DNA from 2 places in the uncultured Phascolarctobacterium sp. genome. Region 2 is predicted to be linked to the other one. Evidence: riboswitches for the same ligand, from Rfam matches in the RefSeq annotation. Region 2 holds a riboswitch; the other holds the start of a gene.
What was found. Region 2 has a riboswitch for ZMP and ZTP ahead of Q4G98_RS03955 (OFA family MFS transporter). Riboswitches for the same ligand answer to the same signal wherever they lie in the genome.

Region 1: linked by a shared signal. The riboswitch ahead of Q4G98_RS09250 (phosphoribosylaminoimidazolecarboxamide formyltransferase) and the one ahead of Q4G98_RS03955 (OFA family MFS transporter) in region 2 are both predicted to bind ZMP and ZTP.

What each region holds. Positions count from the first base shown of each region.
Region 1 covers NZ_CATWDQ010000012.1:55,047-71,158, forward strand. The annotation lists gene Q4G98_RS09215 (YbbR-like domain-containing protein) at 1-891, shown strand, start outside; gene Q4G98_RS09220 (FAD-dependent protein) at 908-2,509, shown strand; gene glmM (phosphoglucosamine mutase) at 2,582-3,922, shown strand; gene glmS (glutamine--fructose-6-phosphate transaminase (isomerizing)) at 4,212-6,041, shown strand; gene Q4G98_RS09235 (DUF3783 domain-containing protein) at 6,179-6,589, shown strand; gene Q4G98_RS09240 (DMT family transporter) at 6,622-7,512, opposite strand; gene Q4G98_RS09245 (radical SAM protein) at 7,604-8,500, opposite strand; ZMP/ZTP riboswitch at 8,604-8,680, shown strand; gene Q4G98_RS09250 (phosphoribosylaminoimidazolecarboxamide formyltransferase) at 8,722-9,897, shown strand; gene Q4G98_RS09255 (hypothetical protein) at 10,123-10,563, shown strand; gene Q4G98_RS09260 (acyl-CoA dehydrogenase family protein) at 10,626-11,765, shown strand; gene lspA (signal peptidase II) at 11,979-12,422, shown strand; gene Q4G98_RS09270 (RluA family pseudouridine synthase) at 12,386-13,330, shown strand; gene pyrR (bifunctional pyr operon transcriptional regulator/uracil phosphoribosyltransferase PyrR) at 13,352-13,906, shown strand; gene Q4G98_RS09280 (lactate utilization protein) at 13,919-14,563, shown strand; gene udp (uridine phosphorylase) at 14,701-15,492, shown strand; gene Q4G98_RS09290 (phosphopentomutase) at 15,494-16,112, shown strand, end outside.
Region 2 covers NZ_CATWDQ010000003.1:97,756-113,867, reverse strand. The annotation lists gene Q4G98_RS03975 (ABC-F family ATP-binding cassette domain-containing protein) at 1-1,788, opposite strand, end outside; gene Q4G98_RS03970 (barstar family protein) at 1,852-2,121, opposite strand; gene Q4G98_RS03965 (ribonuclease domain-containing protein) at 2,133-2,651, opposite strand; gene Q4G98_RS03960 (helicase HerA-like domain-containing protein) at 2,663-4,147, opposite strand; ZMP/ZTP riboswitch at 4,325-4,410, shown strand; gene Q4G98_RS03955 (OFA family MFS transporter) at 4,488-5,711, shown strand; gene Q4G98_RS03950 (chromate transporter) at 5,962-6,525, shown strand; gene Q4G98_RS03945 (chromate transporter) at 6,522-7,100, shown strand; gene Q4G98_RS03940 (4Fe-4S binding protein) at 7,152-7,856, opposite strand; gene Q4G98_RS03935 (iron-containing alcohol dehydrogenase) at 7,984-9,156, opposite strand; gene Q4G98_RS03930 (cupin domain-containing protein) at 9,170-9,574, opposite strand; gene Q4G98_RS03925 (flavodoxin) at 10,008-10,715, shown strand; gene Q4G98_RS03920 (carboxymuconolactone decarboxylase family protein) at 10,757-11,611, shown strand; gene Q4G98_RS03915 (flavodoxin) at 11,675-12,325, opposite strand; gene rlmH (23S rRNA (pseudouridine(1915)-N(3))-methyltransferase RlmH) at 12,453-12,932, opposite strand; gene Q4G98_RS03905 (S1C family serine protease) at 12,933-14,036, opposite strand; gene Q4G98_RS03900 (MBL fold metallo-hydrolase) at 14,048-14,827, opposite strand; gene deoC (deoxyribose-phosphate aldolase) at 14,824-15,474, opposite strand; gene Q4G98_RS03890 (Fur family transcriptional regulator) at 15,714-16,112, opposite strand, start outside.

The DNA.
Region 1 (16,112 bases), on a different contig from region 2:
GAAAATATGCTGGCACGGGTCATTGCTTTTATTATTGCCTGTGCGCTATGGATGTATGTCATGAATGACCAGAATCCACTGGTGGAGCGTAACTATGTGGTTAATTTGGAACTGCGTAATGTTCCCGAGGGTATGATCGTGCTTGATGCTCCTGATAAAGTACGGGTTAAGGTACAGGCCCAGAGAACTGTTTTGGGAGACATAACGGAAAAAGAAGTTACTGCTTACGTTGATTTTGCCGATAAAAATATCGGACAGCAGACTTTACCTGTCAAGGCACAGTTTAATCAGGGGACTGTTTTAGAAGTCTATCCCAACAATATTTATGCTTATCTTGATTCTGTTACAGAAAAGGTCATGGAGGTCGAGACGCGTGTTATCGGTATTCCTGCGTCTGATTTTACTTTAAGCAAACGAGAGGTCATTCCTGACAGTGTAACGGTAAAAGGCGCCTCGCACCGTATCAATGAAATGGGCCGGGTCGTCGCTCCAGTCGATGTCAGTGAGCGTGAAAACGACTTCCAGGTTGAAAGTACTTTGATCGCCATGAGCAATAGCGGGCTGGAAATGCCTGATTTACAGATCACACCTGCCAAAGCGCAGGTCAAAGCCTCGCTGGTACGTCAGATGATCACAGTTGAAGTACCGGTAGTTGTAGAAACTACAGGCCAGCTGACTGGCGGTATGAGTATGAAGCGTGCCCTTTCTGAACCGGCAACAGTAAAATTGACTGCCGAGCCATCGGTTTTGCAGAATATAACAGAGGTCAAAACCCAGCCGGTAGATTTAGGTAAATTCAGTACTGACGGTAATGTCGAAGCAGTACTTTTGCTGCCCGAAAAAACTATGGCTGATACTCATACGGTCAAAGTCCATATTGAAGCAGAATGAGGAAGGATTACTAATGCTGTTAAAGGTGAATAATGTCAGGGTTCCTTTGTTGGAAGAGCTGTCAGTTAAAGAGGCGGCAGCTAAAAAGCTGGGGTTAAAAAAACAGGATATTGAAGATTTACAAATAGTGCGGCGGGCAGTTGATGCCCGCCGTAAAAATAATATTTTCCTGAATTACCACGTAGTAGTTAATTTGGGAATATCAGCCAAACAGGCAGGCAGATTACTCAAAGATAAAGATATCAGTTTGCTGGCAGCAGAGCAGCTTGCAGGGCCTGTTTTGGGTGGAGAAAAGATAACAGGTCGGCCGCTTGTTATTGGTGCAGGGCCGGCTGGATTATTAGCCGCGTTAGAGCTTGCCAGGTATGGTTACCGGCCGCTGGTGCTGGAACGGGGCAAACCTGTAGCTCAAAGAGTGACGGATGTGCAGCGTTTTTGGCAAAACGGGGACTTTGATCCCGATTCCAATGTTCAGTTTGGTGAAGGCGGCGCAGGTACTTTTTCTGATGGCAAACTGACCACCCGGGTCAATGATCCGGTGATGGGAAGTATTTTAAAAGATTTTGTGCAGGCCGGCGCGCCTAAGGAAATTTTATATGAGCACAAGCCGCATGTGGGAACGGATAAATTGCGCGCGATGGTTGCAGGGTTAGCAAATGAAATTCGTGCTCTGGGCGGTGAAATACGCTATCATGCCCATGTTACCGGGTTTATCGTTAACGGAAACGTTTTGACTGGTGTAACTCTTGCCGGCGGCGAAAAAATCATGAGTAATGCCATTGTATTGGCCTGTGGTCACAGCGCCCGCGATACTTATGCCAGTTTATTGAAGCTTGGCGTTGGCATTGAAGCCAAGCCTTTTGCGATCGGAGTGCGGATCGAACACCCGCAGGAGCTGATCGATAAGGCGCAGTATGGCGATTTTGCCGGGCATCCGCGTTTAGGTGCTGCTGACTATGCCTTGGTACACCATACTCCGGATAAAAGCCGGACAGCGTATTCTTTTTGTATGTGTCCTGGTGGTGTGGTCGTTGCGGCGGCATCGGAAACCGGCGGTGTTGTCGTCAATGGCATGAGTATGTACCGACGTGATTCGGGGATCGCCAACAGTGCGATCGTTGTCAATGTCGGCCCGCAGGATTTTGGTACAGATCCGCTGGCCGGTGTAGAATTTCAGCGGCACTATGAAAAACTGGCGTTTAGGGCCGGTGGAGGCTGCTATAAGGCACCGGCGCAGAATGTCGGCAGTTTTTTGAAAAGGCTGCCGCCTGATTTGCAGTGCGCTGTCGAGCCGACTTACAGACCGGGGCTTACTGCCTGGGCCTTAGACAGTGTTTTGCCGGATTTTGTGACGGATACTTTACGAGCGGGGATAGCTGCTTTTGACAGGAAGATACATGGGTTTGCGGATAGCGGCGCTTTACTCACAGGTATCGAAACAAGAACTTCTGCTCCGGTAAGAATTATGCGCAATAATGAAACTAAAGTTTCACTGACCCATAACGGATTGTATCCGTGTGGTGAAGGCGCCGGCTATGCCGGTGGGATCATGAGTGCTGCTTTAGATGGTTATCATGTCGCCAGAGCAATAATGGCAAAGTTCGCTCCTTTATCTTAAAGGCTTGTCACCCGACGATAAAAAGTTTATAATAAGCTGATAATAAAAAATCCTTAGTTCGGAGGTCTTGTAATGGCTCGTTTGTTTGGTACTGATGGTGTGCGCGGAGTCGCTAATGTAGAGCTGACACCGGAGCTTGCTTTTAAATTGGGCCGCGCTGCGGCAACTTATTTTGGCAGGGAAACTGCTACGCCGAAAATAATTATCGGCCGTGATACACGTTTGTCAGGTACGATGCTGGAAGCCGCTTTGGCAGCCGGTATTTGTTCTGCTGGCGGCAATGCGCATCTTTTGGGAGTGATGCCTACCCCGGCAGTGTCTTTTCTGACTCCGGAAGTGAAGGCCAATGCCGGTGTGGTTATTTCGGCTTCCCATAATCCTTTTGAAGATAACGGGATCAAATTTTTCTCTAAAACCGGACACAAATTACCGGATGCCGTCGAAGATGAGATCGCTGAACTGGTAAGTCTGCCGGTGGAATGCAGTAAGAATCCCAGCGGATCTTCTGTGGGCCAGGTCATTGTCGAAGAAGGACTTGATAAGCTGTATATCGATCATGTCATTGCCGCCGCACCCTGCAAACTTAACGGTTTAAAGGTCGTGATGGACTGCTCCAATGGTGCTAACAGTGTTATCGCCCCGGTCATTTTACGTTCTTTAGGTGTTGAAGTCGTAACGATCTTCAATCAGCCTAATGGCATCAATATCAATAATGGCTGTGGTTCGACGCATCTGGAAGCATTGCAGGCCAAAGTACTGGAAGTCGGCGCTGACGTTGGTATTGCCAACGACGGTGATGCCGATCGCTGTCTGGTGGTAGATGAAAATGGCGAAGCGCTTGATGGTGATCAGATGATGCTGATTTGTGCGCTGGAACTGATGAAAAAGAAGCAGCTGAAAGATAATGTGCTCGTCACTACTGTTATGAGTAATGTGGGGCTGCACCAGGCTATGAAAAAATACGGCGGTTCCTGTGTCAAAACAGCAGTCGGCGACCGTTATGTATTGGAAGAAATGCTGAAAAACGGCTATAATCTTGGCGGTGAGCAATCGGGGCATATCATTTTCTCGAAATATGCTAAAACCGGTGATGGTATTTTAACAGCAGTACAGCTGCTTGGAGCATTGATCCAAAATAACAAACGGCTCTCGGAAATGGGGGCGATGATGACTAAATATCCTCAGATCCTGCTTAATGTGCGCGTGGCTGATAAGCACGGCTGGGAAGATAAAGCCGCTATTAAAAACGTTATCAAAAAATATCAGGATGAGCTTGGTGACAATGGTCAGATTTTAGTACGGGCATCCGGTACTGAACCGTTGATCCGCATCATGGCCGAAGGGCCTAAACAGGAGCGGTTGGAGGAGATCGCAAGCGCTATTGCCGAAGTGGTCAACTGCGAGCTGGGATAACCGGGCAACATTGACCTGAGAGCTAAAATATAGTACAATAACAGTGGTTACAAGGACGTGCCGCGTGGGACAAGCCAAGCCTGCGCGGCATGTTGTGTGCTCAGCATACACTTGTTGCCATAAGCGCAAGTGCCGCCTCTGGCGGCAGACGAGGGAGAGGTTTATCGATCAGTCAGCGGGTGCCTCTCGGCTAGCTGCAGGCCGCAAGCAGACTACAAATTCCGGTGGCAACACCGGTGACAAAATGTCTGTGGCAGAATTGGCAATATACATTTAGGAGGATACAACTATGTGTGGTATCGTTGGTTATATTGGTAATAACCAGGCAGCGCCGTTTTTATTGGACGGTATGAGCAAACTGGAATACCGCGGTTATGATTCCGCTGGTATTGCTGTTTATGAAAAAGGTAAGATCACTGTTGAAAAATGTGTGGGCCGTCTTGATTCTTTGCGTCAAAAATTGGAAGGTCATATGCCTGAGGGTACTATGGGTATAGGACATACCCGCTGGGCTACCCATGGACGTCCGTCCGACCGTAACTCTCATCCGCATACGGATGCCAGCGGTGATTTTGTTGTTGTCCATAACGGCATTATCGAAAACTATCTGGTGCTCAAGGAAGATTTGATCGCCAAAGGTCACAAGTTTGTTTCTGAAACAGATACGGAAGTTGTAGCACATCTGATGGCTGCGTATTATGACGGAGATTTTGAAGAAACTGTCAAGAAGGTTCTGCGCGTTATTGAAGGCTCTTATTCTCTGGTGTTTATGTGCGCGCAGGAACCTGAGAAAATAATTTGCACGAAAAAAGATAATCCGCTGGTCATTGGGCTTGGTGAAGGAGAAAACTTCATCGCTTCCGATATTCCTGCGATCATTGCAAAAACACGCCGTACCTTTATTATGAGCGACGGCGAGATCGCTACTGTTACCAAAGATGGTGTCTGGGTACAGGATATTAATGGTACTCCGATCAGCAAAAAGGTATTTGAGGTCAACTGGAATGCCGAAGCTGCTGAAAAAGGCGGTTTTGAACATTTTATGCTCAAAGAAATTTACGAACAGCCTAAATCTATCCGTGATACGATGACTGGTCGTGTACCTAAAGATTCTCATGGGATCGAGTTTGCTGAACTGGGCTGGACCGAAGAAGAAATGGCAGGTATTAATAAAATTTTTATCGTTGCCTGCGGTACTGCTTATCATGCGGGTATTGTCGGTAAGTATTATCTGGAACAGCTGGCACGTATTCCTGTAGAAGTCGATATTGCCAGCGAATTCCGTTACCGCAGTCCGCTGGTTGACGGCAACAGCCTGACGATAGTTATCAGCCAGTCCGGTGAAACCAGCGATACTTTAGCTGCTTTAAAAGAAGCCAAACGTCTTGGCTCCCGCACTTTGGCCGTTACGAATGTCGTAGGCTCTTCTATTTCCCGCGAGGCCGATCAGGTAGTCTACACTTATGCCGGACCTGAAATTGCTGTTGCGTCTACCAAAGCCTATACTACACAGCTTTTAGTAATGCTGATGCTGGCGATCTATGTTGGCCGCTTACGCGGTACTTTAGATATTGCCCAAGCCCATAAGCTGGTAGAAGGTCTGCATGAGATTCCGGAGCAGATCCATAAACTGTTGGAAAATGTAGATCAGATCAAAGTCTTTGCTACCCGTTATGGCAGCAGTGAAGACGCATTTTTCCTGGGGCGCAGCCTTGATTATGCGGTAGCCCTGGAGGGTGCCTTAAAACTGAAAGAAATATCTTATATTCATGCAGAAGCTTATGCGGCCGGTGAGTTGAAACACGGAACATTAGCGTTGATTGTCGAAGGTGTGCCGGTAATAGTTTTGGCTACGCAGCCGGATGTTTATGATAAAACCGTCAGCAATCTGCAGGAAGTCAAAGCACGCGAAGCCATGGTCATTGCCATTGCCTTTGAAGGTGATGACAGTATCGCCAAATATGCCGATCACGTTATCTTTATTCCGAGAACGGATAAATATTTGGCACCGCTGCTGGCAGTATTGCCATTGCAGCTGCTGGCTTATTATGCGGCTCTGACCCGTGGCTGTGATGTCGATAAGCCAAGAAATCTTGCTAAATCAGTAACAGTCGAATAAAAAGTACGCCTGCCGAAAATTTCGGCAGGCGTTTTATATCAGCTGAATAAGAACTGTTTGGTACTAAAACTGGTGAATTTTAGCAGTTCTGTGCTATAATAATGCTATCAATAATCATTATCGAAAAGGAGAAAAATATGAGTCATTCCGTTGCTTTGTTATATAATTTTCAGGATGAAAAGCTGAAAATGACAAAAATGGTCTGCATGATGATGCAGGTGCGTTTTAGAGAGGTTGCCAAAGAGGAATATAACCAGCCGTTGGGTGTTTTGCTGGGATTACCTGATATACAGTCTGAAACCGAGGTTTATCAGGGCGAAGAGCTGCAGGAGGAAATGCTGCTGCTGCATGGATTTGACGGCAGTAAGCTGCAGAAATTTTTAACGGCGCTGCAGCGTGTTGGCGTAGGCCGGATCGAGTTGAAGGCCATGCTGACAGAAAACAATAAATCCTGGAGCGGGCTGTCTTTGTACGAGGAGCTGTGTCAGGAACGGGCTGCATTTAAACAGCTGGAAGCTGAAAAGCGGAACCAAACTACAGAAAAATAAACAGAACACCGCGGCATGCCGCGGTGTTCTGTTTATTTAGTTAGCTCTAAAGTGAGAGTTTCTAAAATATTCTCAGCAAAAATACAGAATAAGATTATCACAGCACCGCTGATGCCCGTTAAAGTAAGTTTCTCTGCTAGCAGCAGATAGGACGCGGCGGCAGTTAAAACAGGCTGAGTACACTGCAGCATTGATACTAAGGAAGCCGGTAAGAACTTCAAAGCGGCATTTTGCAGAAAATATGCCAGACAGGTACAGGTTACAGCAAGATAAATTACTACGGCCCAGGCGGCAGGCTGAATCTTGGGAATGACAGCTGCTTCGTCAAAAAGCAGAGCGCAGACGATACTGATAACAGCAGTGATAAAGGTCTGGATAGCTGAAATAGTTACAGCATCGGTCAGGCGCAATGATTTTTCTCCAAATACAAGCGCTCCGGCAACACTTACGGCTGTCAGCAAAGCCCAGAGATCGCCTTTATTGAACTCAAAGGCGCCGCCGTTGCTGCACAGCAGATACATACCGAGAATGACGCAGAGCTGGATAGGAAGATGTGTAAGCCTGTAAGGACGCTGTAAAATTACTATTGATAAAAGCGGTGCGAAAATGACTGATAACGACATGATAAAACCGACGTTTGTCGCTGTAGTTCCTTCTAATGCCAGATTACATGAGATATAGGCGGCTGCCATACAGAGACCTGCCGGCAGGTATTGACCGGCAGAAAGTGTCTGCAGCTGCTCTTTCAGGCGCGTTCCAAAAAATATGGCAAAGATAATAAAAGCCAGACTGAAACGAAATGCCAGGCACCATAAAGGTGTAATGCTGGTAAAAGCAATTTTAGTCAGGGGATTACCTAAGCCGTAAAGCAGGCTTTGCAGCAATATAAAAATAATATATTTGTTGCGCGAATCAGTTTTCATTTTCCCTCACAAACAAATGGTAAGAATAAATTTATTGTGAGTTATAGTTTATCAGTTGTTCTGATTATTGGCAAGAAAAAGTGTAAATGGACTAAACTCCTGTTTCATCAAAGCAGGGGATAAAGTCAGTACTGGCGGCTGAATCTTCTTGGACGAAACCGTCTTCGATGCCTGAAGTAAAAAGATATTGTTCGACTTGCCGGTATTCTTCCTGGGTAACGGTACGGTTGAGCTCAGGGTATTCTGCGGCCCGTCCGCAGGGGATATATTGATGCATCAGGCTGAACAGAACCTGGCCCGGTTCAAAATTATCAGCGACCCAGTCGATGATTTTCAGGGTATTTTCTATCATGTTAGGTAAAAGCAGATGCCTGATCATGACACCGCTTTTTAACAGTCCCTGTTCATCCATTTGATAGGGGCCGACTTGTTTATACATGGTTTTTATGGCGGTTGTAGCTATATTAAAATAATTAGGGGCATTGCTGTATTTGATTGCCGCTAAGTCGTCACTGTATTTTAAGTCCGGCAGCCATATTTGCACCTTGTTTTTTAATCTGCGCACTGTATCTACGGTTTCAAAGCCGCTGGTATTATAAACTACAGGAACCGGCAGCGGTTCTGACAGGCTTGCGATAACAGCCTCGGTAAAATGAGTTGCCGTGACCAGATTGATATTATGAGCTCCCTGTTCAATTAATTCTGAATAAATTTTTTTTAAGCGTTCGACCGATATTTCTTCACCTTTGTTTAAACAGCTGATTTCATAGTTTTGGCAAAAGGCGCAATGTAAATTGCAGCCGCTGAAAAAAACAGTGCCGGAACCATTAGTGCCGCTGATACATGGTTCTTCCCACATGTGCAGCGCCGCACGGGCAACTATCGGCTGCATGCCGCAGCCGCAGGAACCAAAGACACCTTCCTGACTATTTAATGTTTCAGGTCTGTCAACTCCGCAGCGATGCGGGCAAACATAGCAATAAGTCATTACAACATCTCCCTTGGAGTATTTTCTAAATTGTAGCATAGTTGACTAAGAGATAAAAGGATAATTGACAAAAAGACGGGCAAAAAGTATAATCTAAAACAGAAGTAGGTCATATAACTGACGGAAGTGGATTAACCACAGGGAGTATGACCGGTATTGCCGACCGTCTGGGCGCTGAGCTCCAGAAGTGTCGGTTTTTTTATTATTTTTAAGGAGGAATAATTGTGAAAGAGCTGCAATTGAAGTATGGCTGTAATCCCAATCAAAGTAAGGCGCGTATTTATAGTAAAAAAGGTGAGCTGCCGATCGAGGTTCTGAACGGACGCCCCGGCTATATTAATTTTCTGGACGCATTTAACAGCTGGCAGCTGGTGAAAGAATTGAAAGAAGCTACAGGTCTACCTGCGGCAGCATCTTTTAAACATGTAAGTCCGGCCGGAGCCGCTGTCGGCCTGCCGATGAGTGATGTGTTGAAAAAAATATATTATGTTGACGATCTGGAGCTGACGCCTTTGGCGACGGCTTATGCCAGAGCCCGCGGCGCTGACCGTATGTCGTCTTATGGCGACTTTGTGGCGTTGTCCGATATTTGTGATAAAGAAACTGCAGCGATGCTGGCACGTGAAGTTTCAGATGGTGTCATTGCTCCCGGCTATACTGACGAGGCTTTGGCTATCTTAAAAACCAAACGTAAAGGAACCTATAACGTGATCAAGATCGATCCGTCGTATATTCCGGAAGTACAGGAAACAAAAGATGTATTTGGCATAACTTTTGAACAGGACCGTAATGAAGCCAAAATTTCAGCAGAGCTTTTGGTAAACCGTCCTACTGTTAATAAAGAAATCCCTGCAAATGCAGCGCGTGATCTACTGATTGCCCTGATCACTTTAAAATACACGCAATCCAATTCAGTCTGTTACGTTAAAGATGGCCAGGCCATTGGTATTGGTGCCGGCCAACAGTCACGTGTACATTGTACCAGGCTGGCTGGGAATAAAGCCGATAACTGGTGGCTGCGTCAGAATCCCAAGGTTTTAGCGCTGCCGTTCAAAGATAGTATCCGTCGCCCGGATCGTGATAATACCATTGATGTTTATATTTCAGATGACTATGAAGATGTGTTGGCAGACGGGGTTTGGCAGCAGTTCTTTACCGAAAAACCGGCTCCGCTGACACGCGCAGAGAAAAAAGCGTGGCTGCAGGAATTGCACGGAGTTGCGCTTGGCAGTGATGCATTTTTCCCGTTTGGTGATAATATTGAACGCGCGCACCGCAGCGGTGTTGATTATATTGCCCAGGCCGGCGGCAGTATCCGCGATGATAACGTTATCGAAACCTGTGATAAATATAATATCGCTATGGCCTTTACCGGATTGCGGCTGTTTCATCATTAAAAGTTTTCCGCCAAAGTTTTCTTTGGCGGATTTTTTGATTGGGAATGACTGACAAGTCATTTTACGGTTGTTTAAGCTTATCGGGGCATTTTTTTACATAAATTGCATAAAATTGACTGAAAACTCTTGAGTTAGTAAATTTTTTGTGGTAAAATACTCAAGGTATAATGTCCAAAATATGTTTTTGTTTTAGCAACATTGCAGTAAGTAGGAGATGAGCGGTTCATGAGTGCAGAAAATGCAGAGGGAATACCTTTTTTAGTGCATTCGGCTTGTCTGGAAAGGCGTCTTTTAGATGATGCGGCACTGAGTATAGAACAGGTAAACTGCGGCAGGGTGCGGATAAATCTTTCTTTGAAGGATGCCTCTGACTTTGATCATCGTGGCTTTGTTTGCAGCAGTGTCGTCTACCGGCTTATTGAAGCCGCATTGCAAATCAGTGCGGTCAGCGTTGGGGTTGAAGCTGAAACATTAAATTTTTGTTGTAACATTGTAAAATACACAGCAGCGCAAAAGCTTTATGCTGTCTGTAAGCTTTGCCATAACGGACGAATGACTCTTGTAGCTGAAGCTGAGGTATATGATGAAAAGAATACCCTGCTGGCAACTGCTTTGACGACTTTGTTTGTTGTGGAAACAATTAAAGATATACCCCGTAAATGGTAAAGGCTGACGTCAAGTCGCCTTAACAAGCAATTTGGCTCAAGCCTTAACACAAGGAGGACAAAATGGATTTTGCACTTAATGAAGAACAACTTGAATTACAGGAGATGGTGAGGGATTTTGTAGAAAAAGAAATTACCCCTTACGCTGCCGAAATGGACAAGAACAATCAAGCAATGCCAGGTCTGATGGAGAAAGCAGCAGACATGGGTCTTTTGAATGTTATTGTTCCTGAAGAATATGGCGGACCTGGTCTGGACAGCGTTACCGTTGCCGTTATTTATGAAGAACTGGGCAAGGGCTGTGCCGGCGTTGCTACCTCAATGGCTGCAAATTCCCTGGCGTCTTACCCTATTTTGATTGCAGGAACTGAAGAACAGAAGCAGGCACATTGTGATTTGCTGAATGAAGGCAAACTGGCTGCCTTTGCTTTGACTGAACCTGGTGCGGGTTCTGATGCCGGCGGTGTTGCTACTTCTGCGGTAAAAAATAAAGAAGATGGAACTTACACGCTTAACGGTACTAAAGCTTTTATCACCAACGGTGGTATCGCCGATACTTATCTGGTATATGCCAATACCCGTAAAACCGGCGGTATCCGTGGCTTGACTGCTTTTATCGTGCCGAAAGGAACCCCCGGGTTCAAGGTTGGCAAAAAAGAGGACAAAATGGGTATTCGCCCTTCTAATACCTGCGAGCTGATTTTACAGGATGTCGTTATACCTGAAGCTAACCGTGTTGGCCGTGAAGGCGAGGGTTTCCGTATTGCCATGAATACTCTGGATTCTGCGCGTCCTTTTGTCGGTGCAGTATCTGTTGGTTTGGCACAGGCTGCTTTAGACTGCGCTGTAAAATATGCTAAAGAAAGAAAACAGTTCGGCCAGCCGATTGCTTCTTTCCAAATGATCCAGTCAATGATCGCCGATATGGCGATGAAGGTCGAAACTGCCAGACTGATGGTGCATAAAGCATGCTGGATGCGCGATCAGGGCTTGGAATTCTCTAAAGAAGCCGCTATGGCTAAATGCTATGCTGCTGATGTAGCTATGCAGGTCACTACTGACGCCGTTCAGGTAATGGGCGGTTATGGCTATTCCCGTGAATATCCGGTCGAAAAAATGATGCGTGATGCTAAGATCATGCAGATTTATGAAGGCACCAATCAAATTCAGCGTTTGGTTATCGCTAATAAAATACTGTACTAATAATTATTTATGAGACCCGGTACTATTTGGTGCCGGGTCTTTTACATAGGCGCACTGAAGTTATTTATGTATAAATGTAAAAAAATATATATTTCAACTGTTTTGGTTGCCGCTATAAGTGTATCTGCTGATGGTGTGGCAGTAAATCATTGAAAAAAGATGATTTTACAGGTATAATAATAAGAGTAATTTTTATAAATATAGGAGCAATTTATGATCTTGATTTGGCTGGCGGCATTAGTCGTTGTGCTTGACCAATTGACAAAATATATCGTTGTTGCCATGATGACGGAGGGTCAAAGTATCCCCGTCATTCCCAACATTTTTCATTTAACTTATATTCTTAATCCCGGCGCTGCCTTTGGCATGTTTGCGCATAGCCGTACTTTTTTTATTGGTGTAGCTTTGCTGGTACTGATCATAGTTTGGTGGTTCAGAAAAGATATCTTGGCAGAACCCTTGTGTGTACGTGCCGGAACTGCACTTTTTATCGGTGGTGCCGTAGGGAATTTGATTGACAGATCGGTTAACGGTATGGTCGTAGATTTTTTTGATTTTCGTATCTGGCCGATTTTTAATGTGGCTGATATTGCGATTTGTGTAGGAGTTGGTCTTATTATATGGAATTTAATACAGACGGAAATACTGGAGAAGTAGAAAAGATTATTGCGGCAGAAGAAGACGCAGGGCAGCGGCTGGATATCTATCTGGCTATGAAGCTGGATGTTTCGCGTTCTAATATGCAGAAATTGCTGGAGGATGGCCGCGTAGTACGGGGAACAAAAGTACTTAAAGCCAACTATAAAGTAAGGGCTGGCGACGAATTTGCAGTTGCGCTGCCAGAACCAGAACCTCTGGAAATCCAACCGGAGAATATTCCTTTAGATATTATTTTTGAAGATGAAGATGTCGTCGTTATCAATAAAAAGCGCGGCATGGTAGTACATCCGGCGCCTGGCAACTATACCGGTACGCTTGTTAATGCTCTGCTTTATCATTGCCAAAACTTGTCAGGGATAAATAATGTTATCAGACCGGGCATCGTACACCGTTTGGATAAAGACACCTCCGGCATCATGATTGTAGCTAAGAATGATGCTGCCCATATCTCGCTGTCGGAACAGATCCAAAGTAAAACTGCCCGGCGTTCATATATTGCGATAGTTAGGGGCAATGTCAAAGATGATAGTGGTACTGTTTCAGCCCAGATTGCCCGTGATAAAAACGATCGTAAAAAGATGAGTGTAGTACAGTCCGGCGGTCGTGACGCGGTAACTGATTATGAAGTGCTGGAGCGTTTTGGCCGTTTCACTATTGTTCGCTGCCGTCTAAGGACTGGGCGCACACATCAGATACGTGTCCACATGGAATATTTAGGTTATCCCCTGGTGGGCGATCCCAAATATTCACCCATGAAGGTGCCATTTGCAATCAATGGGCAGGCACTGCATTCGCAGGTGCTTGAATTTACGCATCCGCGTACCGGAGAACGCCTGCATTTTGAGGCCGTGATACCGGAAGACATGCAGAAGATCATTACCCGTTTACGCAACGGTCAATTTTAAAAACAATTTGAGGTGAGCAGCATGAGTAAAGTTGTTAAGAAAAACGTAATTATGGACAGTGACGGCATGCGCCGTGCCCTGGTACGTATTGCCCATGAAATTATTGAAAAAAACAAGGGTGTCGGGAATGTTGTGCTTGTTGGTATCCGCACTCGTGGTGTACCGCTGGCGCAAAGGATCGCTCAGGAGATCGAAACCATTGAAGGCGTAAAAGTAGAAGTGGGGATGCTCGATATTACCTTATACCGTGATGACCTGTCTACATTGGGGTATAATCCTGTTGTCCACGGAACGGATATTGATTTTGACCTGAATGGTAAGATCATCGTTTTAGTAGACGATGTGCTCTATACCGGCCGCACGATCAGAGCGGCGCTGGACGCGGTCATTGATATGGGACGTCCCCGCGCCATCCAGTTGGCAGTGCTGATTGACCGTGGTCATAAAGAACTGCCTATCCGTGCCGACTTTGTCGGGAAAAATGTACCGACAGCTCATAAAGAAACTATCGAGGTTACGCTGAAAGAACATGATGGGATCGATGAAGTATTTATAGGGGAAGTCGTTGCAGAATAAGAGGTGAGCATAATGACAAAAACTCCTATCCAATCGCGCAGTGAAGCTGCATGTAAAACAGTTTTGAAAAATCTGGAAAGACGTGGTTTTGAAGCTTATTATTGTGAGGACAAAGCTGCAGCTTTGGCTAAAGCATTGGAACTTATCCCGGCGGAGGATGTAGTTTCCTGGGGTGGCTCCGTCAGTATCCAGGAAATCGGTCTGCTGGAAGTAATGCGCAGCGGACGTTATAAGATCATTGACCGTGAGACGGCAGAAACGCCGGAACAGAGAACTGATTTACTGCGTCAGGCGCTGCTGTGCGATACTTTTTTGATGAGCAGTAACGCTATCAGTGAAGATGGACAGCTGGTCAATATTGACGGAACTGGTAATCGTGTGGCAGCGATGGTTTACGGACCTAAAAGCGTGATCGTTGTCGCAGGTGTCAACAAGCTCGTTAAAACGCAGGCTGACGCCTTGGCACGGGCGCGGATGATCGCAGCGCCGATCAATACGCATCGTTTCCCGCAGCTTAAAACTCCCTGTATAGAAACAGGCTTATGCGCAGATTGCAACTCGCCTGACTGTATTTGCAATTACATCTTGACGACCAGACGCTGTAAACCAGCAGGAAAAATCAAAGTGATCCTGGTTGGTGAGAACTTGGGCTATTGAGTATATTACTGCCGCAGCATTTGCTGCGGCAGTTTTTTATTTCACATTACTGTAATATTTTTTTGCAGGAGCAAGTATAAAAATGGCGAATACATAAATTAGATAGAAATCTGTTGTTGAGAAAGTGAGGCAGAAAAATGGGAAATACAGCGGCGCCTGATGAGATTCTTTATCATATCGGTCTTTCTGCAGACATGATCAAAGGAGCGGAGTATGCTTTGCTTCCGGGCGATCCAGGACGCGTTGAAGCGTTGGCTAAAGCCCTTGGGGCGGCTGAACCCGTGGTTTGTCATCGTGAATATACAAGCTGGCTGGCAGATGTTGACGGCACAGCGGTACTGGTTTGCTCTACTGGCATGGGCGGTCCTTCTGTAGCTATCGGGATGGAAGAACTGGCCCGTATAGGTATAAAAAATTTTATTCGTGTCGGGACTACCGGCTCCATTCAGCCTAAGGTAGAACTTGGTGATGTTGTTATCAATAAAGCCGCGGTGCGTTTAGAGGGGACCTCACAGCATTATGCGCCGGTGAATTTTCCGGCAGTAGCTTCGTTCGAATTGACACTTGCCCTGCAGCAGGCAGCGGCAAAGCTGGGGGTTCCTTATCATACAGGCATTTCTGTTTCCAGCGATACTTTTTGGCCGGGGCAGGAACGGTATGACAGTTATACAGGCTATGTAAGAAAAACTTTGCAGGGAAGTCTGCTGGAGTGGCAGGAGTTAGGGGCCTTAAATTATGAGATGGAAACTGCGGCCTTGTTTATTGTAGCGCAGAGTTTTGGGTTAAAAGCTGCTTCGATCTGCGGTGTTGTTGCTAAAAGGACCGACAGTGAGCAGGTTGCGCCGCCGGAAACTTACGCGCTGGCTTCGCAAAGATTTCAGAGTGTAGTAAAACAGGCTTTGCGGGATTTGATAAAGGCAGGTAAATAATATGGCAAGAAGCATAATTTTATTATTAGATTCTTTTGGTATCGGCTCTGCCCATGATGCTGAAAAATTTGGCGACAGCGGTGCGGATACGTTAGGGCATATCTGCGAGTGGATGGCAGCAAACCGCAGAAAGGTGGATGGCAGCCCTGATTATTTACGTCTTCCAAATTTGGCAGGACTGGGGCTTGCTGGAGCGGCGGAGCTCAGCCGTGGACAGAAGCTGGCACATCCTTTAAGCAGTGATGACAGCCGTATCAATGCTGCGTATACCTGTGCGGAGGAAATAAGCCATGGCAAAGATACGCTGAGCGGACACTGGGAAATCGCGGGCGTGCCTGTACTTTTCGATTGGGGATATTTTCCGCAGCAGCCGAAATGTTTTCCGGAAGAACTGGTCGAGGCGATCATCAAACAGGGAAATTTGCCGGGCGTACTGGGTGAGAAGCACGCATCAGGAACGGAAATAATCAAAGAACTTGGCGAAGAGCATTTACAGACCGGAAAACCGATTATTTATACCAGTGCAGACAGCGTTCTGCAAATTGCTGCACACGAAGAAGCTTTCGGGCTGGATAGATTATATGAATTATGTAAGATTTGCTATGAACTGGTCAAGCCTT
Region 2 (16,112 bases):
GCTGTTGATTTCCTGCGCCAGCATTTTCAGTTCGGCTTCAACGCCGGCGATGGTCGTTTCGATCTGCTCAAATTCCAATTTTTCTTTATAAGTCATCTTCTGCGGTCTGGCCTTGCCGGCAGTATTTTCTGTTTTAGCAGCAGTTACAGCCGCTTTGGCAACTTTAGGCGCAGCTGCCTTAGCCGCTGCGGCAGCCGCTTCGTATTTACTGTAATCGCCGATAAACTGTCTGATCTCGCCGCCGCCCATAAAGGCGAAGATCTTCCCTGCAAAACGGTCCAGAAAGTACCGGTCATGGGAAACGGCGATAACGGCGCCGTTAAAGCTGTCCAGATAATCCTCCAGTACTGATAACGTCGGAATATCAAGATCGTTGGTCGGTTCGTCCAAAAGCAGTACGTTGGGTGCGCCCATCAGTACCCGCAGCAGATACAGGCGCCGTTTTTCGCCGCCTGACAGTTTATTGACCGGCACCCATTGCAGTTCAGCGGGAAATAAGAAGCGTTCCAACATCTGCGCAGCCGTGATCCTGGTCCCGTCCTGAGTTTCGATATGGTCGCTCACGTCGCGGATATATTCCAGCACCCGCTGCTCACTGTCCGGGAACTCGCTGTGCTGCGAAAAATAACCGATCTTGACAGTCTGCCCGATCTGGACGCTGCCGCGGTCAGGCGTCAGCCTTCCGGCCAGAATATCCATCAGCGTGGTCTTGCCGCTGCCGTTGGGCCCCACGATTCCGACACGGTCGTTACGCAGCAGCACATAGCTGAAATCTTTGATGTAGGTGACGCCGTTGTAATCAAGCCCCAAATGCTCGCACTCGACTACGGTCTTACCCAAACGGCTGCCTGCCGAAGACATTTCCAGCTCGCTTTGATTGGAAATACTTTTTACTTCCTGTTCCAGCTCATTAAAACGCTCGATGCGTTCCTTGCTTTTAGTACGCCGAGCTTCCGCACCACGGCTGATCCAGGCCAGCTCACGTTTATAAATATTGCGCAGGCGCTGGGCCGCCGTCTGCTCTGACTGCCGCCGTTCCTCACGCTTTTGCAGGAACAGGCTGTAATTGCCCGTATATAAATAGCATTGTCCGCCGTCCAGTTCCAACGTGCGGTTGACGACTCTGTCAAAAAAATAACGGTCATGGGTAACCATCAGCAGCGCGCCTTTGCGCTTCAAAAGGAGCTGCTCGAGCCAGGCTACGGTCGCATTATCCATATGGTTGGTCGGCTCGTCCAAAATCAACAGGTCGGACGGGCGTACTAAAACCCCGGCCAACGCTACCCGTTTACGCTGACCACCCGAAAGCTCTGCCATCGGCTGCTGGAAATCACTGATCCCCAGCTGGTCCAGCACTGCTTTAGCCTCGCTTTCCAGCTGCCAGGCATAGGCGCTGTCCATCTGCTGCTGCAGTTCCAGCAGCTGCCGCTGCCGGGCACTGCTTTCAGGTTCAGCTGCTGCCAGCGCGGCGGCCCGTTCATAACGGCGCAGCAGGTCAAGCTGCGGTGAATCGCCCTGAAAAACCTGCTCTAATACCGTCGCCTGCGGATCATAGTCGGGATTCTGCGGCAGATATTCGATCACACAGCTGCCATTGGCCGTGATCCTGCCGTTTTCGCCGTTTTCGCCGGCTTCGCCGCGGGCGATATCACGCAGCAGCGTGCTTTTACCGGTGCCGTTGATGCCGATGATACCAATCTTATCGCCCATTTCAATATTAAAAGTTACATTTTGAAACAAAGTTCTGACGCCATAGCTGTGCGACAGATTTTCTACACTTAAAATCATACTTTTCGCCCTCTGTAAAACAGAATAAAAGCAGCCTGCCGCTTGGAGCAGACTGCATATATTTTAAATAAGCTCTACCTGGAGATTAGGATTGACAGCGGCAGCATCCTGCACCACTGCAAGCAGCCTTGCGCCATACCACCCTAATTCCGAACCTGCGGCTACCGCCTGCGGTATTTTTAGTATAACAGGCTCGCAGACTTCCGTCAAACAATCATAAAGCGCGTCCAGATTCTCTCCGTAATACTCCGGCAGATCGAGCTCCGCACGCAGGTAATTATGCAGCTGTCTGACCGACCGCATCTTTGCCAGTGCCAAAGTTACCGTTTTCATCAGCAGCCTCCTTAATATAGCCTTGTAAAGCTTTTATAGTGATCGTCGGTGTAGTAGATTAACCCGTCATTGGAATAAACGATCCGTCTGGCATCACGGCTGCCGCCCTGATAGCCGATGTCACATTCCTTCCAGCTGCGGCCTTCCTTCTGCGGCAGCCGCCCTTCATAATTGCCATACCTGTCGCCGCCGATACTTTTGCCGGGCGCCACTTCGTCCAGCGTGCCTTTACGTTTCCAGCCCAGACGTTCAGCCTCGCGCTTGGTAATAAAATTACCCGGCAGTTTATGAAAGGTATGGATATATAAGGCCACCTCCGCTTTACCTGTATAAGCACGCCCTTCTTCGACTTTAACAGGTGCCTGCTGCGTATCCTGCAGCTTGTCCAGTCCCTTTTGGGCCGCTTTGGTCACCTGTTCAACGGCCTGTTGTTTGGCCTGATTCAGTTCTGTAGACGGCGCTTTGCCACAGCCGAGCAAAACGCCGGCCATAAATAATACAGCCAGTAAGACTGCAAAAAGTTTTTTCATTTTCAGCACCTTCAGAACCATTTTTTCATTTGATTGAAAATACCGCGGACGATAGTGTCCACAGCTTTATTTTCCATACGCGTCATCGTTTTATTGAGCAGCTTCTCAGCGACCGTCGGCGGTTCTTTTTTCGCTGACGTACTGCGGCTGCGCAGCTCCTTCTGCAGCTCTGCTTCTTCCTGCGCTTTGGCGGCGGCTTCCGCATCCTGCCGCGCTTTGGCCGTCAGTATTTCGTAAGCCGACTCTCTATCGACAGCCGTGGCATATTTACTATACAGCGGGCTGGCAGCGATCAGCTGATTGCGCAGGGCATCGTCGGCTACGCCCAGATAACTGCGGGGCGGCATGACATAAGCACGCTGCACCATTGCCGGTACGCCGTCGGCATCCAGCAGCGACACTAAAACTTCACCTGTTCCCAGCTCTGGCAGCACTTTGACTGCGTCCAGGTCAGGGTTGGCCCGAAAGGCCTGCGCCGCGGCCTTCAGGCCCTTCTGGTCTTTTGGCGTATAAGCGCGCAGCGCGTGCTGCAATTTGTTGCCCAGCTGCGACAGCACCGTATCAGGGATATCCGACGGCTGCTGCGTGATAAAATAGATACCCACGCCTTTGGAACGGATCAGACGCACGATCTGCTCCACTTTATCCAGCAGTGATTTCGGCGCGTCTTTAAAAATCAGATGCGCTTCGTCAAAGAAAAAGACGATCTTCGGTTTTTCCAGATCACCTGCTTCCGGCAGCAGCTCATACAGTTCCGACAGCATCCACAGCAGGAAAGTGGAATATAAAAGCGGATTCTGGAACAGCTCTACGCAATGCAGCAGATTGATATAACCGCGCCCGTCATCGGCAGTTGCCAGCCAGTCACGAATATCCAGCGCCGGTTCGCCAAAAAAGACGTCGCCGCCCTGTTCTTCCAGACGCAGCAGGGCTCGTTGGATCGCGCCGACGCTCTGCGCCGAAACATTGCCATAAGTGGTTTTGAACTGCGCCGCATTGTCGCCCACATACTGTACCATCGAACGCAGGTCCTTTAGGTCCAGCAGCAGCAGTCCCTGGTCGTCGGCGATCTTAAAGACGATCGTCATGATACCGCTCTGGGTAGCGTTCAGCTCCAGCAGCCGGCTCAGCAGGTCGGGGCCCATCTCGGAAATAGTCGTCCGTACAGGATGGCCCTTTTTACCGAAAACATCAAAAAAACGTACGGGAAAGCCTTTAAATTCAAAATTTTCCAGACCTAATTTATGCAGACGTTTCTGAAAGCCTTCGCTGCTTTCACCGGCTTTGCACATCCCGGAAACGTCACCTTTGATATCGGCCAGAAATACCGGCACACCCATCTCGCTGAAGGATTCGGCCAGTACCTTCAAGGTAACTGTCTTACCCGTGCCTGTCGCTCCGGCGATCAACCCGTGACGATTGGCCATTTGGGGCAACATACAGATCTTCTCCTCGCCCTTACAGACCCAGATCTTGTGTTCGTCAGCTAAATACATGCTAGTTCCTCCCGAATTTTTATAAAATAATTCACATCTTTATATTAAATTTATTATACGTTATTTGCAGTCAGTAGTAAATAAGCTGAACAGGCACTGCTTTTGCACTGCCGGATTTTTTATTTTTCCTCGCTTGACAATCTCGCACAGCTTGCTATAATTAATACATAAATCAAATAGACCTCGCAGGACTGACGGATAAAGTGGAATCAACCACGTGTACTGCGAAGCCATAGAAACAGCCGACCGTCTGGGCAGAGAGTACTGATCCCGGATGGTTTTTTTATTTTCCGGAACAGGGCTCTCGGATTTTTCTAGTGTGAAAAGGAGATGTTTACCTATGAAAAACAGATGGCTCATTGCTTTGTCGGCTATCGGCATCCATATCTGTATCGGCAGCGTTTACGCCTGGAGCGTACTGACCAAGCCCATTATGCAGGCTATGGGTTTTACCCTGAAGGAAACGACCTGGACTTTTTCGATCGCGATCTTATTTCTCGGCCTGTCGGCGGGATTCTTAGGCGATTATGTAGAAAAATACGGTCCGCGTAAAAGCGGCCTCACCTCGACCTGCTTTTTTGGTCTGGGCATGTTCGGTACGGCGCTGGCGCTGCACCTGCACAGCTTGACACTGCTGTATATCTGTTACGGCGTGATCGGCGGCATCGGCCTGGGCACAGGTTATATCACCCCTGTTTCCACGCTGGTCAAATGGTTCCCCAACAATCGGGGCTTTGCCACCGGCCTGGCTATCATGGGCTTCGGCTTTGCCAGCCTGATCGCCGGCCCGCTGATGCAGATTTTAGTTGCTAAATACGGTTTAGTACAGAACTTTATCATCCTCGGCTGCGCGTACATGGTCATCATGGCCGCGTCGGCTTTATATCTGGAACCGCCTAAAGCCAGTAACGGCGGCCCGGCCAGCAGCAACGTCAAAAGCATGCTGCCGGATACCCAGTTCACTTCTAAAGAAGCACGCAAGACCTGGCAGTTTTACGCCCTCTGGTGGATCTTCTTTACCAACATCACCTGCGGCATCGGTCTTTTGGCCGTAGCCTCGCCCATGGCGCAGGAAGTAGTAAAAATGACGCCGATGGCGGCGGCCTCCATGGTCGGCATCATCGGTCTGATCAACGGTCTGGGACGTATCTTCTGGTCGACTATTTCCGACTATATCGGGCGCAGCACTGTTTACGTAGTCTTTTTCCTGATCCAGATCATTGCTTTTTATTCGCTGGCAGAAACAAGCAGCGCCTTTATCTTCCAGCTGATCGTCTTTGTCATCATTTCCTGTTACGGCGGCGGCTTCTCCTGTATGCCTGCTTTCCTCAGCGATCTGTTTGGCACTAAAGAACTCAGCGCGATCCACGGCAAGATCCTGACTGCCTGGGGTATGGCAGGTATCGCCGGTCCGCTCCTGCTGTCCTGGATCCGTGAAACGACCAACAGCTATTCCATTACCCTGTATTTCTTCTCCGCCTGCTTTGTTGTCAGCCTTATCATCGCCATTATTTTAAAATGGCGGACTTCCGTAGGCGTACTGATCGAAAAAAAACATCTTTGATTTAACTGCACACCCTCCGCTGCAACTGCGGAGGGTTTATTTTATGCCTTTTTAGACTGCCGTTATTCGTTAGCGTCATAGCGTGGGCAGTTTTTCTCTATATCTGGTATTGATTTTACTTTTCATACTATATCTTGGTCCAAAAGCCATAGACGACCCTGCTGCCGATCTCAACCGGGCTTGTAATCCTGAGGCAGATAGCCGATAATTAAAGTATCACCATTTATCAGACTGAAAAGAGGCGGCCATTATGGACACTAAGCACCCGCGTTATCTGCATATGTTTCTTGTTTTCGTTAAGATTGGACTGTTCACGATCGGCGGCGGCCCGGCCATGATCCCGCTGATCCGCGACGAATTTGTGGAAAAGCAAAAATGGATCGGCAATGAAGATATTACTGATGTGCTGGCGCTCTCGCAGTCATTGCCCGGCGTCATCGCCGTCAATGCTTCCACCTTTCTTGGCTACAGACTGGGTGGACTGAAAGGTTCGCTGATAACGACTATCGGCGTGGTGCTGCCTTCCTTCGTCATTATTTTCGTCATCGTTACGCTCTTCACGGCCAGCGGCTTTGACCAGCACCCCCATATCCTGAAATTTTTTGACGGCGTCAATTCCGCTATCACTGCTTTACTGATTGCCGCGACCCTGAAATTGATCCCTTATTCCATCAAAAACAATTTCGGCTGGTTCATTCTGGCCTTTGCACTGCTGGGCATTTATTTTTTTCATCTTGATATAGCCGTGATCGTGCTGCTGGCTTCGCTGCTTGGTTACGTCGCCACTAAATATCTGGGGAGGGCTGCGAAATGATGCTGTACTGGGAATTATTCACTGTCTTTTTCAAAATCGGGCTTTTTTCTTTTGGCGGCGGTCTGGCAATGATCAGCATCATCCAGCAGGAGGTCGTTGGCCGCGGCTGGATACCTGCAGCTGAATATGCGCGCATCATCACGATCTCGCAGATCACCCCCGGCCCTATCGCTGTCAATACGGCGACCTACGTGGGCGCCAGAGTCTGCGGCCCGGAATTCTGGCATGCCCTGCTGGGTTCTTTTGTAGCGACCTTCAGTGTCAGTCTGCCTTCTTTCGTGCTTGTCGCCATCGTGGCCCGCTCGCTCAAAAAATTCAATTCTTCACTGGCCGTCCAGGGTATCCTCAACGGCTTGCGCCCTTCAGTCATCGCCCTGATGCTGACAGCAGTTTTCTTCTTTATGCGGGTCACCTTTTTCCCCGCGGCCGGCGGCGTCACGCTGGAAGCTTTGCTGCCGTATTTTAAACTTTGGCCAACGCTGCTGACGGCGGTGCTTTTTTATCTGCATTACTGCCGCAATCTGGGCGCGATCCCGCTGATGCTGCTGGCCGGCTGTGCCGGACTGCTGATGTGAGCCGAAAAGTAAAATAACCTGCTTGAAGCAGGTTATTTTTTTATTATTTCCTTAATATTTACAGCCCAGAGAAAGAGCTTTGGTGGGACAGACCTGCCGGCATTTACCGCAGCCGATACATTCTCTGTCACCAACCCGCCTGCAATCCATCAGGCAGCTGCGCACACAAAGCTGACAGCCTGTGCATTTGCGCCGGTCGACGCTCATGCCGAAAACGGCCACCCTGTTGAACAGGCTGTAAAAAGCGCCCAGCGGGCAGCAGAAGCGGCAAAAGGGCCGATAGATAAAGACTGCCGCCACAACAAAAACACCAATGACCCAGCGCCAGTCCAACCCATGCAGGTCAAAAAAATAAATATCACCGGCAAAAAGCAGCAGGATCACATATTTAAAGTATGATAAATAGTAAGTAAGTTTATTTTTAGGCAGTTTGACTGCCGGTATTTTATCTAAAAGCTCCTGCGCAAATCCGAAAGGACACAGCCAGCCGCAAAGCAGCCTTCCCAGCAACAGAGCGCTCAAAACCAGAAAGCCCCAGACCTTCCAGCCAAAGGGCAGGGCAAAGCCAGACAGGGTATGCTGCGTCATGCCCCAGGGACAGCCAGCCTCAGCATAGCGGCAATAGCCGCAATTTACACCCGGCAGACAGACATTTTTCCAGTTTTGATCGGCTCCAAACAGATACGCCGCACCGCGGCCATTATAGAGTACCGCTGCCGCCAGCTGCGTGCAACGACGCTGAAAAATTTTAAACATATTTTACCGCCTCTTTCCTGTACTGCTTTCAGTGTAAACGCTGGAGTTAACTCACAGTCAAGCAGTTTACAAAAAATCTACATAATCAAAAAACAGAGTCTGCGATTAATTCGCAGACTCTGTTTTTTTACGCTTGCAGCGTTTCCTTCAATATCGCAATGATCTCGTCTTTATTCAGCACCTTATAGCCGCCCTCAAGAATAAACGATCCCTGGGCAATACCTTCAAGCATCGTTTCGTCCATACCGAGCTCCCTGCCATTCAGCACAAGTCCCAGCTCCCGCATATAGCTTTCCATAGCCGCCAGGCCTGCCTCCGCTATCTGCTCATCAGTTTTGCCCTCCGGCCGCACGTCCCAGACATTGACGGCATAGCGTTTAAATTTTGTCAGGCCGTAAGGCAGGATATGCCTGTAATAAGGTATTGATACCGCCGCTAAAGTCATTCCATGTGTAGCATCCGTATAAGCGCCGATCGACTGGCCGATCATGTGTACCATCCAGTCCGTCGCTTTACCTTTGGCTACCAGCGTATTCAGCGCCCAGGTAGCGGTCCACATGATATTGCTTCGGGCTTCATAATCTTCAGGATTTTTTACTGCGATCCTGGAGCTGTGGATCAGCGACCGCAACAGCCCTTCCATAATGTAGTCGGAGGTATTATCGTCAGTCCCCGAAAAATACTGCTCCAGAATATGCGACATGATATCAAAGAAGCCTGCCACCATCTGATAACGCGGTAAGGTAAAAGTATAGGTCGGATCAAGGATCGAAAACCTGGGGAACACCTCTTCGCCGAACACCCGCCCAATCTTGGCTTTGGCCGCATGATTGGTAATAACTGAACCGCCGTTCATCTCCGAACCTGTCCCCACCATCGTCAGAACACAGCCCACAGGAATGATCTTATTATTTACTTCTTCCTTGCGCAGATAATATTTACCCCACGGATCTTCCTCACAATACGCAGCTACTGAAACAGCCTTGGCATAATCGCAGACCGAACCGCCGCCGACGGCCAGGATCAGATCGACCTTATTTTCTTTGGCGATCCTGCAGCCCCCGTATAATTTTTCCAGCGAAGGATTGGGCATTACGCCCGCATCTTCAAAAACTGTTTTGCCGCTGTCCGTCAAAAGCTGCACGACTTTGGCATAGATACCGTTTTTCTTGATTGAACCGCCGCCATAGACCAGCATTATATTTTTACCATAACGTTCCAGTTCACCTGGCAAATACTCTAAAGAATTTTCACCAAAATACAATTTAGTAGGATTGGCATAAACAAATTTACCCAGCATTATTTTTGCTCCTTTATTTTAAAATATTATACTCCGCATCTGTAACAGGTTCCAGCCATTCATTAGCGGCCCCGTCTGCCGGCACCTCGACCGCCAGATGCGCAAACCAGCTGTCAGGGGCAGCGCCATGCCAGTGTTTCACTTCGGGCGGAATATTGACCACGTCTCCGGGATGCAGCTCACGTGCCGGCTGGCCCCACTGCTGATAATAACCACGCCCGCCGGTGACCAGTAATATCTGGCCGCCCTTATGGTGGATATGCCAGTTGTTGCGGCAGCCCGGTTCAAAAGTCACATTACCGATCACTACCCGCTCCGTTGACAGCATTTGTAAATAACTCTGCCCTACAAAATATTGTGCATAAGCCTCGTTCTTTTCACCTCTGGGAAAAACGCTTAAATTTGTTTCTGACATCATTGCCCACTCCGTTCCTGTTATATTTTCCTGGGCCAAAGCCTGTCCATCACCGGGCATACAGCCAACTGCCGCCAGACTCAGAACCATTAAAAATCTTTTCAGCTTTTTCATAAATATTACCTGCTTTCTCCGTTTAAATAATTAGCATACCACCGCTTAACTGCATCATATCTAATGGAGTTGACTCCAAGTCAAGTAAAATTTTTCAAAAGAACCGGTTCGAAAAAAACTGCCTCAATATCTGTTCCCCAGCTGGTACTGATGCTCATCATATTGCCTCTTCCTAAAAACCGCAGACCTGCAAAACACTTCTCTTATATTATAATTATATCCTGCTTCAGAAAAATAAACCTAAAAATTTCTGAAAACCCTTGACTTGAAGTTAACTCTAAGGAATAGAATAAACCTAAACTTACAAGGAGGAGAATCTATCATGCTCAGAAAAATACTTACTACTTCGCTGACTCTTGTGCTGACTGTCGCCCTTACCGGCTGTGGCGGCGCTTCCACTAAAGAAACCGCACAAACTCCCGTGCCGAAAACAATAACTGCCGCAGCGGCAGCAGAACAATCAGCAGTGCCCGCCCTTCAAGGCAAAAAGATACTGATTGCTTATTTTTCTTACAGTAATAATACCTATAAGACAGCGCAGCTGCTGCAAAACAAGATCGGCGGTGATTTTTTTGCCATAGAACCAGCTACTCCTTACAGCACTACCGATTACCGCAGCGTAGACTCACAAGGTCTGCGCGAAGTTCGCAGCGGTTACAAACCGCCGTTGAAAAATAAACTCGCCAACATTGCCGATTATGATGTTATCTTTCTTGGTTCACCGATCTGGTGGGGGACTATGGCGCCGCCTGTAGCGACCTTCCTGGGCGAACACGACCTGGCAAATAAAACCGTAGTGCCTTTCTGCACCCACGGCGGTTATGGCGCCGGTTCCTATTTTGCCGATACTGCTAAAGCGGCACCGAACGCCAGAGTCCTGACCGGCTTAGCTTTGGACAGACGCAGCGTTCCCGGAGCAGCATTGCTGAATGCTGACGGCGTCGATGAGAAATTACCGCCGGAAGAATTACAAAAATATCCGCCAGCCGATTCGGAACTTGATAACTGGCTGCAGAATCTTCAGTTATAAAAGGACTACAAAATAAAATTTCAGAAAGCGAGGATCAGTCTATGAAAAATTTTATCTCCATGTTCCTTACAGTGTCTTTAATTTTAAGCGGAGTTATCTTTACGATCGGCAAAATGAGCGTTTGTGCCGCTTCTAAAAACCGTGTCGCCGCAGCACAGGAAAAACAGACCCAGCTTTTTGGCGGCAGTCAGAGCAGCCTGGCAAAAACCGATCCCGGTTTTGCCGCTGTTATGGACAATTTTATCTACGGCGACGTCTATAACCGCGGTAAACTGACCGATAAACAAAGAGAATTAGTAACAATCACCACGCTGACAGCCAGTCAGGCTTTCGACGCTCTACCGGAACATATCGACGCCGCACTCAAAACAGGCGCGACGCCGATAGAAATCAAAGAAACCATCTACCAATGCGCTCCCTACATCGGCTTTCCCAAAACCGTCAGCGCTTTAGAGATCAGCAACAAAATCTTTGCCAAGCAGGGCATCAGTCTGCCGCTGCCAGACCAGGCAACCGTGACCGAAGCGACACGCTTTGAGGACGGCTTTCAAGTGCAGAGTGATATTTTCGGCGCAGAACACATTGCCGCCCTGCATAAAAATTCTCCGGCTAACCAAAAGCATATCGCCAACTATCTTTCCGAATTCTGCTTTGGCGATACCTATACCCGCAGCGGACTGGATCTGCAGATGCGGGAATTGATCACCCTCTGCGCCATCAGCACTATCGGCGGTGCGGAGCCGCAGGTCAAGGCCCATGTGCAGGCCAATCTTAATGTCGGCAACGATAAGGAACTGCTGCTGGACGCAGTTACCCAGTGTCTGCCCTATATCGGTTTTCCCCGCACACTGAATGCCATTGCCTGTATCAATCAGGTCATTCCCGACAATGCCTGATAACGGACGCATACAAAAGACCTGTACTGACCTCAAAATCAGCACAGGTCTTTTTTGCTGCCGCTATTGCACTGCCCGTTTTTTGTTAAAGGCGTCTACTTCACCGCGTACGCCTTCCAGCCAGCTGCTGATCAGCCGCTGCATCTTCCCGGTACCAATGTCCTGCAACGCCAGCCCTCTGGTAAAATCGGCCTGCGGGCAAACAGCCTGCAGTTCCTGCACGCTTTTCTCAATACCGCTTTTATTGCTGGTAGCAAAGGGCACAAGCACCTTGCCTCTGAAGTCATGCGCCGTCAGAAAAGTCTGTACCGCCATGGGCGCCCGGCCATACCAGATCGGATAGCCGATAAAGATCGTGTCATACCGGGAAATATCAGTCAGATCTGACGCCAGCGCCGGCCTGATATTTTCCTTTAGTTCCTGCCTGGCCCTTGCGCCGCAGGCTTCGGCATCATCAGGATACGCCTCGGCCGTCTGCAGTTCAAACAGCTGACCTCCGACCGCAGCCTGCACCTGCCAGGCCGCCAGCTGCGTATTGCCTGTATGTGAGAAATACACGATCAGTATTTTGGGATTGCTGGGCAGACCTTCCGGACTTTTGATCGCAACCGGTTTATTTTCATCCGTTACTTCATAACCGATCCCGCCGCAGCCGCCAACTACCGCCAGCAACAGCAGCCCCAACAGCAGCAGATATTTTTTACAGCTTCGCATAGTATCCCTCCAAATGCCAAATCATTCTTTCTTAATTGTATCATAAACCCTGAAGTTTACTCCATGTCAAATAAAACTTTTTCTTTACAAGCAAAAACAGCCCTGATGCATTATCAGGGCTGTTTGCTTACCAGTGGTATTTTTCGCCGCGGCTGATCTTAAAGGCACGATAGATCTGCTCTACCAGCAGCAGCCGGATCATTTGGTGGGTAAAGGTCATTTTGGAGAAGGAAATGCGCTCGTCGGCCCGGCGCCGCAAAGCGTCCGTATAACCAAAAGCGCCGCCGATCACAAAGGTGATATGACTGCTGCCGGCCAGGGCCAGCTTATCGATTTTCTCAGCCAGCTCCGGCGAGCTTACAGGCTTGCCGATAACGTCCAGCAGGATCACATGGGAATTTTCAGGAATTGCCGCCAGCAAACGCTCCGTTTCCCTGCCCAGCACCTGCTCTTTCAGGGCCGGCGACGGATCTTCCGGCATCCTTTCTTCACTGATAGCGATCGTTTCCAGCTTACAAAAGGGCTGCAGCCGTTTTGTAAATTCTTCGATGCCTGCCGTCAGGTATTTTTCCTTGATCTTACCCACACAGGCAATAGTGATCTTCATTTAACGGTTTTCCTCGGGAATTTCTTCCAGCGTCATATGAATGGTTTCTTCGGCGCCGCCGCGCAGGACCACAACGTCCACGCTGTCGCCGACTTTCAGCTCAGCCAGCTTGCCGCGCAGCTCTACTACTTTGTCGATCTTCTCGCCGTTGAATTTGAGGATAATATCGCCGGGGCGCAGACCGGCTTTAGCCGAAGGACTGCCTTCCCAGACCTTCATAACGAAGATGCCGTCATGCAGGTCGATATCAAAGCCGTAACGGTTGGCAATATCCTTATCGACCAGGCTGGCGCCAATGTACGGGCGCACTACGCGTCCTTTTTTAGCCAGCTCGTCCAGGATCGGTTTGGCCGAATTGATGGGGATCGCAAAGCCGATTCCTTCAACGCCGGAAACAGCGATCTTCGCGGAATTGATACCCACGACTTCGCCTTCCGCATTGACCAGCGCGCCGCCGGAATTGCCCGGGTTAATCGCCGCGTCGGTCTGGATCAGATTGAATTTACGTTCGCCCAGCTGGATCGAGCGGTTCAGCGCACTGATCACGCCGGCTGTGACACTGCCGCGGAACTCCAGCCCCAGCGGGTTGCCGATGGCGATAGCTGGCTCGCCCACCTGCAAGGTGGAAGAATCCCCGAAATCAGCAACGGGCAGATTGCTTTCATCGATCTTGACTACGGCAAGATCTGTAGCCGCGTCGGCACCCAAAACCTTGCCTTTGACGCTGCGTCCGTCTGTCAGACTGACGATGATCTCCGACGCGCCTTCAACAACATGGTTATTGGTAGCGATCAGGCCGGATTTATCGTAAATAACGCCGGAACCGGTGCCGCGTTCCGTCAGCTGCACCCGGTTGAAAATATCGCGTACATAGGCTTTATTAGTGATGCCGACTACCGCCGGGCCTACTTTCTTGGCTGCCACTACGATAGGCGTATTGCGGGCGCCCGAAAGGCTGGCGTCCTTCGGCGCTGCCGCGGCAGTTTTTTGTTCCTTCACTGCTTCCGCTTTGTTGTTATCGCTGCAGCCGCCGATGAGTACTGCAGCTCCCAGCAGAGCGCAGAAAAAGATATTCACGGTTTTTTTCATAATACTTCTCTCCATATCAACACTCCTCAATCATAATTTTTCACTATGTTCTCCTGCGAGGTAATATAAATTTTTGTATCCGCGCCCACTTCGTTCGCTTCCAGGATGCCCCGCACTGTCTGCAGGGCCAGGGAAGGCAGATTGTTTTCCTGGCTCAGATGCGCCAGAAAGACCTCCTCCGGCAGACGCTCCATATGCGCCAGCAGCCAGGCTGCCGAAACATTGGATAAATGCCCGCGCGTCCCTAAGATCCTCTGCTTGAGTATCTGCGGATAACTGCCATTTTTCAGCATATCCTCATCGTGATTGGCCTCCAGCACCACTACGTCGGCAGACGCTATATTCTGCCGCACCTCGTCTGTTACAAAGCCTACGTCGGTGAGATATACACATTTACTGCCGCCGCTTTTAAAAACGTAGCCTACTGTAGCTGCCGCGTCATGCGGGACGGCAAAGGGGATTATTTCCAGACTGCCGCTGCTCAGGCTTTTAGGCAGCAACCGGCAGCAGCTGCGTTCCATTTCGCTTTTTTTCGGCAGATACTGCCAGGTTTTTTCGTTGGCAAAGACCGGCAGCCGGTATTTACGGCAAAAGACAGGCAGGCCCTTCACGTGGTCGTTATGCTCGTGCGTTAAAAGCACGCCTGTCAGGTTCTCCGGTTTCATGCCGACCTGACTCAGCCGTTCCGTCAGCTGACGGCAGCTGATGCCAACATCGACCAGAAAAGCCTGCTCGCCGGCACGTATCACGGCAGCGTTGCCTTTACTGCCGCTGGCCAGGATCGTGATTTCAAACTCACTGCTCATGCTTCGCCTGCCGCTATTTTATGGCCGGCACTGGTGCCGATGCGTTCAGCTCCGGCGTCCAGCATGGCCTGCGCTGCTGCCGCATCTCTGATACCGCCGGCGGCCTTGACCTTCAGTCCATATTTTTTAGCCTCCGCTGCCAGCAGCTCCACGTCGCCGACAGTAGCTCCGCCCTGATTAAAGCCAGTACTGGTCTTGACAAAGGCCGCACCGCCTTCAGCAACCAAACGGCAGGCTGTACGCTTTTCAGCGTCAGTCAGCAGACAGGCTTCGATGATCACCTTGACCGGAAACGGTTTCGCCGCTTCGACCACACTGCGGATATCGCTGACCACGGCAGCATGATCCCCGGTTTTAAAAGCGGCAATGTTCATAACCATATCTATTTCATCAGCGTGCGCTTCGACCGCCATTTTGGCCTCCAGCGCCTTGACTTCGGAAAATGTTGCTCCCAACGGGAATCCCACCACTGTTACAACTTTGACGTCGGTACCGCTCAGCAGATGTCTGGCCAGTGCCACATAACAGGGGTTCACACAAACTCCAAGCAGCGCCTGCTCTTTGGCCTGGCTGCAAAGCAGCATGATATCCTCCACAGTTGCTTCGGGCTTTAATAAAGTATGTTCAAGATGCTGCGCAATCGTCATCCCCGACTCCTCCTCATCTTCTGTAATGATTTTTGCTTCTATATATTATATCAAAACTTTACACTTTCTGCTTTGACAAAAAAGTAAATTTTTATAAAAATACAGCCATAAATTTAATTATGACTGTTTATTGTGATTATACACCAACAATATTCTACCTGTCAGATAATAAAAACCTGCGCCGGCAATAAAGAAAGCCCCGGCCATAAGACCGGGGCGCTGCAGCGTCTTTTTGATACTCAGTGTTTTTTACGGCACTTCTCGCAAACGCCAAAGAAATAAAACTGGTGCTTGTCGATGCTGTAGCCGCTTGCTGCTTCCACCTTCGCGATCAGAGAGCTGTCATTGAGGGCAGGCACGTCGTCGACGCGGCCGCAGACAGTGCACTGCACGTGGCTGTGCTCGCTGATATCGGCATCATAGCGGAAGCTGTCTTCACCGGTATTGATGATCTGGATCAGCCCCAGCTTATTGAGGATCTCGACGGTTTTATAAACCGTAGCAAAGCTCATGGAAGGATATTTAGGCTGCAAGGTGCCGAACAGCATTTCAGCACTGGGGTGCTGCTTGGTATTAGCCAGCGCTTCATAAACTGCCAATCTTTGCGGTGTGACTTTATAACCGTTTTGACGCAGCAG